DNA from 2 places in the Sabulicella flocculans genome. Region 1 is predicted to be linked to the other one. Evidence: riboswitches for the same ligand, from Rfam matches in the RefSeq annotation. Region 1 holds a riboswitch; the other holds the start of a gene.
The links. Region 1 has a riboswitch for glycine ahead of ACI6QG_RS04685 (D-amino acid dehydrogenase). Riboswitches for the same ligand answer to the same signal wherever they lie in the genome.
Positions count from the first base shown of each region.

Region 2: it holds a riboswitch for glycine, as region 1 does, so the genes downstream of both, gcvT (glycine cleavage system aminomethyltransferase GcvT) here and ACI6QG_RS04685 (D-amino acid dehydrogenase) in region 1, are expected to answer to the same signal.

Region 1 is NZ_JBJJBR010000002.1:371,801-376,198, reverse strand. It holds gene ACI6QG_RS04690 (efflux RND transporter periplasmic adaptor subunit) at 1-358, opposite strand, end outside; gene ACI6QG_RS04685 (D-amino acid dehydrogenase) at 603-1,865, opposite strand; glycine riboswitch at 1,900-2,005, opposite strand; gene ACI6QG_RS04680 (glutathione S-transferase N-terminal domain-containing protein) at 2,219-2,842, shown strand; gene ACI6QG_RS04675 (glutathione S-transferase family protein) at 2,842-3,459, shown strand; gene ACI6QG_RS04670 (glutathione S-transferase family protein) at 3,456-4,070, shown strand; gene ACI6QG_RS04665 (histidine phosphatase family protein) at 4,067-4,398, shown strand, end outside.
Region 2 is NZ_JBJJBR010000006.1:121,889-126,286, reverse strand. It holds gene ACI6QG_RS08995 (UvrD-helicase domain-containing protein) at 1-564, shown strand, start outside; gene ACI6QG_RS08990 (50S ribosomal protein L11 methyltransferase) at 564-1,472, shown strand; glycine riboswitch at 1,531-1,623, shown strand; gene gcvT (glycine cleavage system aminomethyltransferase GcvT) at 1,756-2,823, shown strand; gene gcvH (glycine cleavage system protein GcvH) at 2,838-3,212, shown strand; gene gcvP (aminomethyl-transferring glycine dehydrogenase) at 3,209-4,398, shown strand, end outside.

The DNA.
Region 1 (4,398 bases):
GGCCGGGGCGTTCCAGCAGCGGGTGCCGCGCCACGAAGAGGCCTATGCCCTGACGCTCGGCGGCCACCTCCTGGCCATCTAGGGTCAGGGTGACCGAGCCATCGAGGGGGCTGTTGTCAGCGTATCGGTCAAGCGTGACGGTGAGGGCCCCGCCTGGCTGCAGGATGGCGACGATCTCGAACAGGTCGCTGTGGGCTTCCGCCCGTGGCTGCGCAGCAGCAACCGGCTCGGGTGCTGCGCCGTGGTCATGCCCTTCGTGCGCGCCGGCCGGCCGGTGGAGAAGAAGCACGGCGAGCAGACCGAGGGCGACAAGTCGGCGTAATGCCGGCAGCTGGCTCAGGGAGGAACGAAGAGGCATGCAGGGCTCCTGGAAGCCTCCTCCATGCCGGCAGGTGTGCGACAGCGCCGCGCAGGTTTATGACAAAGTGTGTCCGCAACGATGATAGGGTGGGTGCGACGACGCGCCAGGACCCTGGCGCACCCCTGGATCAAGATCCACCCGCCAGAGAATTTCGGTTCTGGGTTCCCACCGCTGCTCCAGTCCTCCCACCATACACCAACATCGAAGGCGGGAACCGCATGGTCCCCGCCCCCGGCTCCGCTCAGGCGTTCGGCCGCGCGTCGGCCAGCGCGGCCACCGCATCCGCCGTGGCGGCGGACAGCGTCCAGCCCAGGTGGCCATGCCCGGTGTTGTACAGCACGCGCGGGTTCCGGCCCCGCGCCACGCGCGGCATCATGTCGGGCATCATCGGGCGCAGCCCGGCCCAGGGCACCGCATGGCGGGTGTTGATGCCGGGGAAGCGGGCGCGGCACCACGCCACCAGCGGCGCGATGCGCTCGGCGCGGATGTCGCGGTTGGTGCCGTTGAACTCCGCCGTGCCGGCCACGCGGAAGCGCGTGGCGCCCAGGCGGCTGGTGACGATCTTGGCCTTGTCGTCCAGCAGACTGACCCAGGGTGCCGCCGCCTGGTCGGCCGCGTCGTCCAGCTGCACCGTGATGGAGTAGCCCTTCACCGGGTACACGTTCACCCGGTCCCCCAGCCCGCGCGCGAAGCGGCGCGACATCACCCCGCCGCAGACGACGACCTGGCCGAAGCGAAGGCGCTCCTCGGCGGCCGGGGCGTCGCCGGGCGCCGTCTCCACCGGGCGCACGCGCAGCGTCACGCCCGCCTGGTCCGCCTCGGCGCCCAGCACCTCGGTCGCGAAGCGCAGCGCCACGCCGCGCCGCTCGCAGGCGCGGGCCAGGCCGAAGGTGAACTTGTGGATGTCGCCGGTGAAGTCGGACGGGGTGTAGAAGCCGCCGTGGAAGGTGCCGTGCAGCGCGGGCTCGATGCTGCGGATCTCGGCCGGGGTGACGGCGCGCCGCTCCAGCCCGCCCTTGGCCAGCAACGCCGTCACCCGCGCCGCCGCCTCGAAGTCCTTCCGGCTCTCATAGAAGTGGAGGATGCCGCGGTGCTCGGCGTCGAAGTCGATGCCCTCCTCCTCGGCCATGCGGCGCAGGTGCTGCCGGGCCTCGATGGCGAGGCGCGCGGTGGTGATCGTGTTCTCCTCGTGGCGAGGGATGGCGGCGACGAACTCCGCCATCCAGGACAGCTTGTGCCAGGACGGCCGGGGGTTCACCAGCAGCGGCGCGCCGGGGGACATCATCCACTTCAGCCCCTTCAGCACGGTGGACCAGCTGTTCCACACCTCGGCGTTGGAGGCGGAAAGCTGGCCGCCATTGGCGAAGGAGGTCTCCATGGCGGCGTAGGGGTGCCGGTCGAACACCGTCACGCTGCGGCCGCGGCGAGCCAGGTTGTAGGCGGTGGTGATGCCGGTGATGCCGGCGCCGATGACGGCGATCGAATCGTTCTGCGGGTCAGGCACGTGCATTCTCCTGCCGCGCCCCCGGCGCGGCTCGAATGCCCCCTCTGTCATTGGCCTGAGAGCATCGCCGCACGCCCCTCGCGGGCGGGCGACTTCCACCTTCGGCGGGAGCTGCGGCTCCACTTTCCAGAGTTCAGAACGCGGCGCGGTACCTGGGCCTGAGAGTTTCCGGGGCGGTTGCTCCTTCGGCGTCCGTCCGGGCTCGCGCCCGGCGCGGACTCTCCCGCAACGCCCCCATGCCAATTTCGGGAGGGCCGCGTCAAGCGTTTCCGTCGCGCCCCGCCACCGGCCCTTCCGGCATCCCCGGGGCCGGGATAGGAAGGGCGACACCTTCGAACGGGGGCGTCGCGTCCATGAAGCTGTTCTACTCGCCCGGCGCCTGCTCGCTGGGCATCCACGTCATCCTGGAGGAGATCGGCAAGCCGTTCGAGACTCAGCTGGTTTCCACCCGCGACGGCTCGAACCGCAAGCCGGAATTCCTGGCGGTGAACCCGAAGGCCAAGGTGCCCGCCCTGCAGCGCGACGACGGCTCCGTGCTCACCGAATGGCCGGTCATCGCATGGTGGCTGGCCAAGTCCAACCCGATGAGCGGCCTCATCCCCATCGAGTTCGAGGCGGAGACGCGCTGCCTGGAATGGATGGACTACCTGTGCGGCACCGTGCACCCGCAGGGCTTCACCCGCATGTTCCGCCCCGGCAACTTCGCCCGGGACGCCGAGGACGAGGAGCGGGTGAAGGCCCAGGGCAAGGCGCTGGCCGAGGGCTTCCTGGAACTGGTGGCGCGGCAGTGGAAGGGCGGCGACTGGCTGCTGCCCTCCGGCTACTCCGTCGCCGACGCCGCGTTGTTCTTCATCGAGGAATGGGCGGTGGGCGAGCGCGCCCGCATGGAGCTGCCGCCCAAGCTGAAGGCGCACCGCGCCGCGATGCGCAACCGGCCCGCCGTCGAGCGGGCGCTGAAGAAGGAAGGACTCTCCTGATGCAGAAACTGTTCTACGCCCCTGGCGCATGCTCGCTCGGCATCCACGTGCTGCTGGAGGAAATCGGCGCGCCCTACGAGGCGGTGCGCGTGAACCTGCGCGAGGGCGAGCAGTTCAAGCCGGAATTCCAGGCGGTGAACCCCAAGTCCAAGGTCCCCGCCCTGCTGCGCCAGGACGGCAGCACGCTGACCGAGTTCCCGGCCATCGCCTACTACCTCGCCGCGACCAACCCGCAGGCGAAGATGCTGCCCGAAGGGCCCGAGGCCCTGGCCCGCGCCATGGAGGTGACGGACTACGCCGTGGCGACGGTGCACATGCAGGGTTTCTCGCGCATCTTCCGCCCGGCCAACTTCGCCCCCTCCGAGGCCGATCACGAGGCGGTGAAGGCGCGCGGGACGGAGATCTTCACCAAGGGCATGAAGACGCTGGACACCGCGCTGCAGGGCCGCGACTTCTTCGCCGGCGCCTATTCCTTCGCCGACATGGCGCCGTTCTACATCTCCTTCTGGGCGGCGGAGCGGCTGAAGCTGGAGCTGCCGGGCCGGCTGGCCGCCCACTACGCCGCCATGCGCGCGCGCCCGTCGGTGCAGAAGGTGATGGAGCGCGAGGGGCTTTGATCCTCTGGGTCTCCGCGCGCACCTCGTCGCTCGCGTGCCGGCTGGCCTTCGCGCTGGCCGGCACCCCGGGCGAGGTGCGGGAGATCAGCCTGCGCGCCGGCGAGGGCCGCACGCCCGAGTTCCTGGCCATCAATCCCAAGGGCCAGGTGCCGGTGCTGCAGGTGGCCGATGGCACCGTTGTGACGGAAACGCCGGCCATCATGCTGGCGCTGTCCGATTCGGTGCCGGAGGCGGCGCTGCTCGGCGCCACGGCGCCGCAGCGCTGGGCCAGCATGGAATGGCTCGCCTGGCTGTCCTTCACCCTGCCCGGCGCCTTCCAGCCCGCCTTCGCGCCGCAGCGCTTCGGCCCGCCGCCGGCCGAATCCGCCATCCGCGAGGCCGCGCTCAAGCGCGCCCAGGCCGCGCTGGACTTCGCCGCCGCGCGCCTGCCCGCCGATGGCTGGGCGGTCGGCGAGGCGCCGGGCGCCGCCGACTGCGCCCTGGCGATGCTGGCGGTGTTCGCCGGCTTCCTGAACCTCGACCCCGGCGAGCGGCTGCACGCCCTGCGCGGCCGCCTGTTCGCCCTGCCCGCCCTGCACGCCACCCTGCAAGCCGAAGGATTCGCCGCGTGAGGCTGAACCCCATCCCCTTCTGGTTCCTGCGCCACGGCGAAACCGACTGGAACGCGCAAGGCCTGTCTCAGGGGCAGACGGACATCCCGCTGAACGCCATCGGCCGCGCCCAGGCGGAGCGCGCGGCCCAGGCGTTGCGCGGCAAGGGCATCGCCACCATCGTCACCTCCCCGCTCTCCCGCGCCCGCGAAACCGCGGAGGCGGTGGCGCGCGCCCTGTCCCTGCCCATCGCCGCCGAGGACCCGGAGCTGATGGAGGTCCGCTTCGGCGAGCAGGAGGGCCAGCCGATGGGCGATTGGTACGACGACTGGATCGCCGGCACGCTGAC
Region 2 (4,398 bases), on a different contig from region 1:
AAGGCCGAGGGCGACAAGGTCTCGCTGATGACGCTGCACGCCGCCAAGGGGCTGGAGTTCGACCTAGTGTTCCTGCCGGGCTGGGAGGAAGGGCTGTTCCCCTCGCAGCGCTCCCTGGACGAGGGCGGCAACAAGGCGCTGGAAGAGGAGCGGCGGCTGGCCTATGTGGGCATCACCCGCGCGCGGCGGGAATGCGTCATCTCCCACGCCGCCAACCGCCGCATCTACGGCAACTGGACCTCCTCCATCCCCTCGCGCTTCCTGGACGAGCTGCCGGAGGAGCAGGTGGCGCGCGAGGGCGCCGACCTGCGCCCCAAGGCGCCGCCCGCCTCCGTGTTCGGCGGCGGACCGCTGCTGGGCACCCGCAAGCCCCGCGTGATCGAGGCCGGCGCCTGGGAGGTGCAGGGGCGCCCGCAGGCGGAATTCAGCGTCGGCACCCGCGTCTTCCACCAGAAATTCGGCTATGGCCGCGTCACCGCGGTGGAGGATGGCCGGCTGGACATCGCGTTCGAGAAGGCGGGCGACAAGCGCGTCATGGCCGGCTTCGTGGAGAAGGTTCAGTGATGCGGCGTCACGTCCAGCCCCTGGAAACCCTGGTCCTCGACGGGCTGCCCGAGGACGCCGTGCCGATCTACGAGGGCGCGCTGCTGCCGGTCTGCCTCACCGTGGCGCTGTTCCGCGACGAGCCGACCGACACCTGGCGCATCGAGGCGGTGCGCGAGGCCACCGCCGACCCCGCCGCGCTGGCATCCGCCCTCGCCCTCGCCGCCGGGCTGACCGGGCACGAGGCCACGGCGGAGCACCACGCCACCGAGGCCGATGGCTGGCTGGCCCGCACGGTGGAGGCCTTCCCGGTCATGCCGGTCGGCGGGCGCTTCCTGGTCCGCCCCACCCATGCGCCGCAGGGGCGGGTGCACGGGCGCATCGCGCTGACGCTGGATGCCGGGCTGGCCTTCGGCTCGGGCGAGCACCAGTCCACCCGCGGCTGCCTGATGGCGCTGGAAGCCTTGCCCCGGCGCGGCCGCCACGCCCGCGTGCTGGACCTGGGCGCGGGCAGCGGCATCCTGGCGATGGCGGCGGCGAAGCTGTGGGGCTGCCGGGTGCTGGCCACCGACATCGAGCCCTGGTCGGTGCGCGTGGCCGCCGACAACGCGGTGATGAACGGGCTGCGCGGGCAGGTGCGCGCCATCCTGGCCGATGGCTGGAAGGCCGCCGCGGTGCGCCGCCCGGCGCCCTATGACCTGGTGTTCGCCAACATCCTGGCCCGGCCGCTGTGCGCGATGTCGCGCGCGCTGGCCACCCACCTGGCGCCGGGCGGCACCGCCATCCTGGCCGGGCTGCTGGGGGCGCAGGTGCCCATGGTGCTGGCCGCCCACCGTCGGCACGGGCTGGTGCTGGAACGCCGCATCGACCTTGCCCCCTGGGCGACCCTAGTGCTGCGCAAGCGGGCAGGCGCCGGCGCCGGGCGCTGAATCCGCCCCGGAAACGCCTTGCATCCGTCACGCCGAACGGGCATCTCCACCCCGCCCGCAATCCCGCGCGGGAGAGAGCCCCGCCAGCCGGGGCCGCCGAAGGCGCAACCGGCCCCCGGAAACGCTCAGGCAGAAGGGCCGCGCGGGGCTTGGGCACTCTGGAAAGCCCGGGGAAACCCGGCACCGACGGAGTAAGGTTCCCGGCCGGGAACTGAATCTCTCAGGTCCATGGACAGAGGGGGGCCACGACTGCAACCGCCGCCCCGCGCGGCCGGGAGGGCGCGTGGCCGACGACCTGCTTGAGACACCCCTGGGCAGCCTGCACCGCGAGCTGGGCGGCCGCATAGTCCCCTTCGCCGGCTACAGCATGCCCGTGCAGTACCCGCTGGGCATCATGGGCGAGCACCTGCATTGCCGCGCCGCCGCCGCGCTGTTCGACGTCTCGCACATGGGCCAGGCGGAGCTGCACGGCGAAGGCGCCGCCGCGGCGCTGGAGCGGCTGACGCCCGCCGATGTCCAGGGCCTCAAGCCCGGCCGCCAGCGCTACGGCCTGCTGCTGAACGAAGCGGGCGGCATCGTGGACGACTTCATGGTGGCCAACCTGGGCGACCGGCTGTTCCTGGTGGTCAATGCCTCGCGCAAGCAGGTGGACCTGCCGCTGATCGAATCGGTGCTGCCCGCGGGCGTCACCCTGCGCCCCCTGCCCGACCGCGCGCTGCTGGCGCTGCAAGGCCCGGCGGTGGCGGCGCTGCTGCCCACCGCCATGTCCTTCATGGGCATCCAGGCCATGGAGATCGCCGGCATCCCGGTCATCGCCTCGCGCTCCGGCTACACCGGCGAGGACGGGCTGGAAATCTCCGTCGCCGCGGAACACGCGGAGCGGCTGGCCCGCCACCTGCTCTCCCTGGAAGGCGTGCAGCCCGCCGGGCTGGGCGCGCGCGATTCGCTGCGGCTGGAGGCCGGGCTCTGCCTCTACGGCAACGACCTGGACGAGACGACCAATCCAGTCGAGGCCGCGCTCACCTGGTCCATCGGCAAGCGCCGCAAGCTGGCGTGGGACTTCGTGGGCGCCGAGGCCGTGCGCGCGGCGCTGGACCACGGCCCGGCGCGGGTCCGCGTCGGCATCCGCCCCGAAGGCCGCCAGCCGGCGCGCGGCGGCACCCCTGTGGGGGGCGGCGGCACCGTCACCTCCGGCGGCTTCGGCCCCTCGGTGGGCGGGCCGGTCGCCATGGGCTACGTGCCGCGCGCCCTGGCCGCGGACGGCACGGAACTCACCCTGGAGGTGCGCGGCAAGCCGCTGCCCGCCCGCGTCGCCCCCCTCCCCTTCACCCCGCACCGCTACGCCCGCTGAGAAGGATCGCCGCCATGACGACCACCCACTTCACCAAGGACCACGAGTGGCTGCGCCAGGATGGCGAGGCCTGGACCGTGGGCATCACCGACCACGCGCAGAACGCCCTGGGCGACGTGGTCTTCGTGGACCTGCCCGAGCCCGGCCGCGTGGTCGAGGCCGGCGAGGCCATCGCCGTGGTCGAGAGCGTGAAGGCCGCCAGCGACGTCTACGCCCCCATCTCCGGCAAGATCGTCGAGGTGAACGCGGCGCTGGTGGACGACCCGGCGCTGATCAACCAGTCCCCCACCGCCGATGGCTGGTTCTTCCGCATCGCCCCCAGCGGCGCCCTGCCGGAGGACCTGATGGACGCCGACGCCTACGCCCGCCACGTGGAGAGCGCCTCGTGAGCGCCGCCGACTTCGCCGCGCTGGAGGACCAGGGCGAGTTCATCCGCCGCCACATCGGCCCCAATGAGGCCGAGGTTTCGGCGATGCTGCAAGCGGTGGGCGCCGAGAGCCTGGAGGCGTTGGTCGCCCGCACCGTGCCCGCCGGCATCCGCGGCGTGGACCTCTCCGCCCTGCCGCCGCCGGTGAACGAGGCCGGGGCCCTCGCCGAGCTGCGCGCGCTGGCCGAGGCCAACCAGGTGAAGCGCTCCCTCATCGGCCTGGGCTACCACGGCACCCGCACGCCCCCGGTGATCCTGCGCAACATCCTGGAGAATCCGGGCTGGTACACCGCCTACACGCCCTACCAGGCGGAGATCGCCCAGGGCCGGCTGGAAGCCCTGGTCAACTTCCAGACCATGATCACCGACCTGACGGGCCTGCCCGTGGCCGGCGCCTCCCTGCTGGACGAGGCGACGGCGGCGGCGGAAGCCGTGACGCTGGCGCATGCCCAGCACAAGGCGAAGTCCGACGTGCTGGTGGTCGCCGATGACCTGCACCCGCAGACGCTCGCCGTGGTGCGCGTGCGCGCCGAGCCGGTGGGCATCCGCGTCGTCGTCGCGCCCGCGGCCGCCCTGACCGCCGCCATCGCCGCCGAGACGCCCTTCGCCGTGCTGACGCAATATCCCGGCACGGAAGGCGCGCTGCGCGACATCGCACCCGAGATCGCCGCCGCCCACGCCGCCGGCGCGCTGGCCATCGTCGCCGCCGACCTGCTGGCGCTGACCCTGGTGACGCCGCCGGGCGAGATGGGCGCCGACATCGTCGTCGGCACCTCGCAGCGCTTCGGCGTGCCGCTGGGCTATGGCGGGCCGCATGCCGGCTTCATCGCGGTGAAGGACGCGCTGAAGCGCTCCCTGCCCGGCCGGCTGGTCGGCGTGAGCGTGGACGCGCAGGGCGCGCCGGCCATGCGCTTGGCCTTGCAGACGCGCGAGCAGCACATCCGGCGCGAGAAGGCGACCAGCAACATCTGCACCGCCCAGGTGCTGCTGGCGGTGATGGCCGGCATGTACGCCGTCTGGCACGGCCCCGAGGGGCTGCGCCGCATCGCGCGCCGCGTGAACCTGGGCGCGCGGCTGCTGGCCGGCGCCTCGCGCTTCGGGCTGCGCCACGCCGCCTTCTTCGACACGGTGGTGCTGGAAACCGGCGC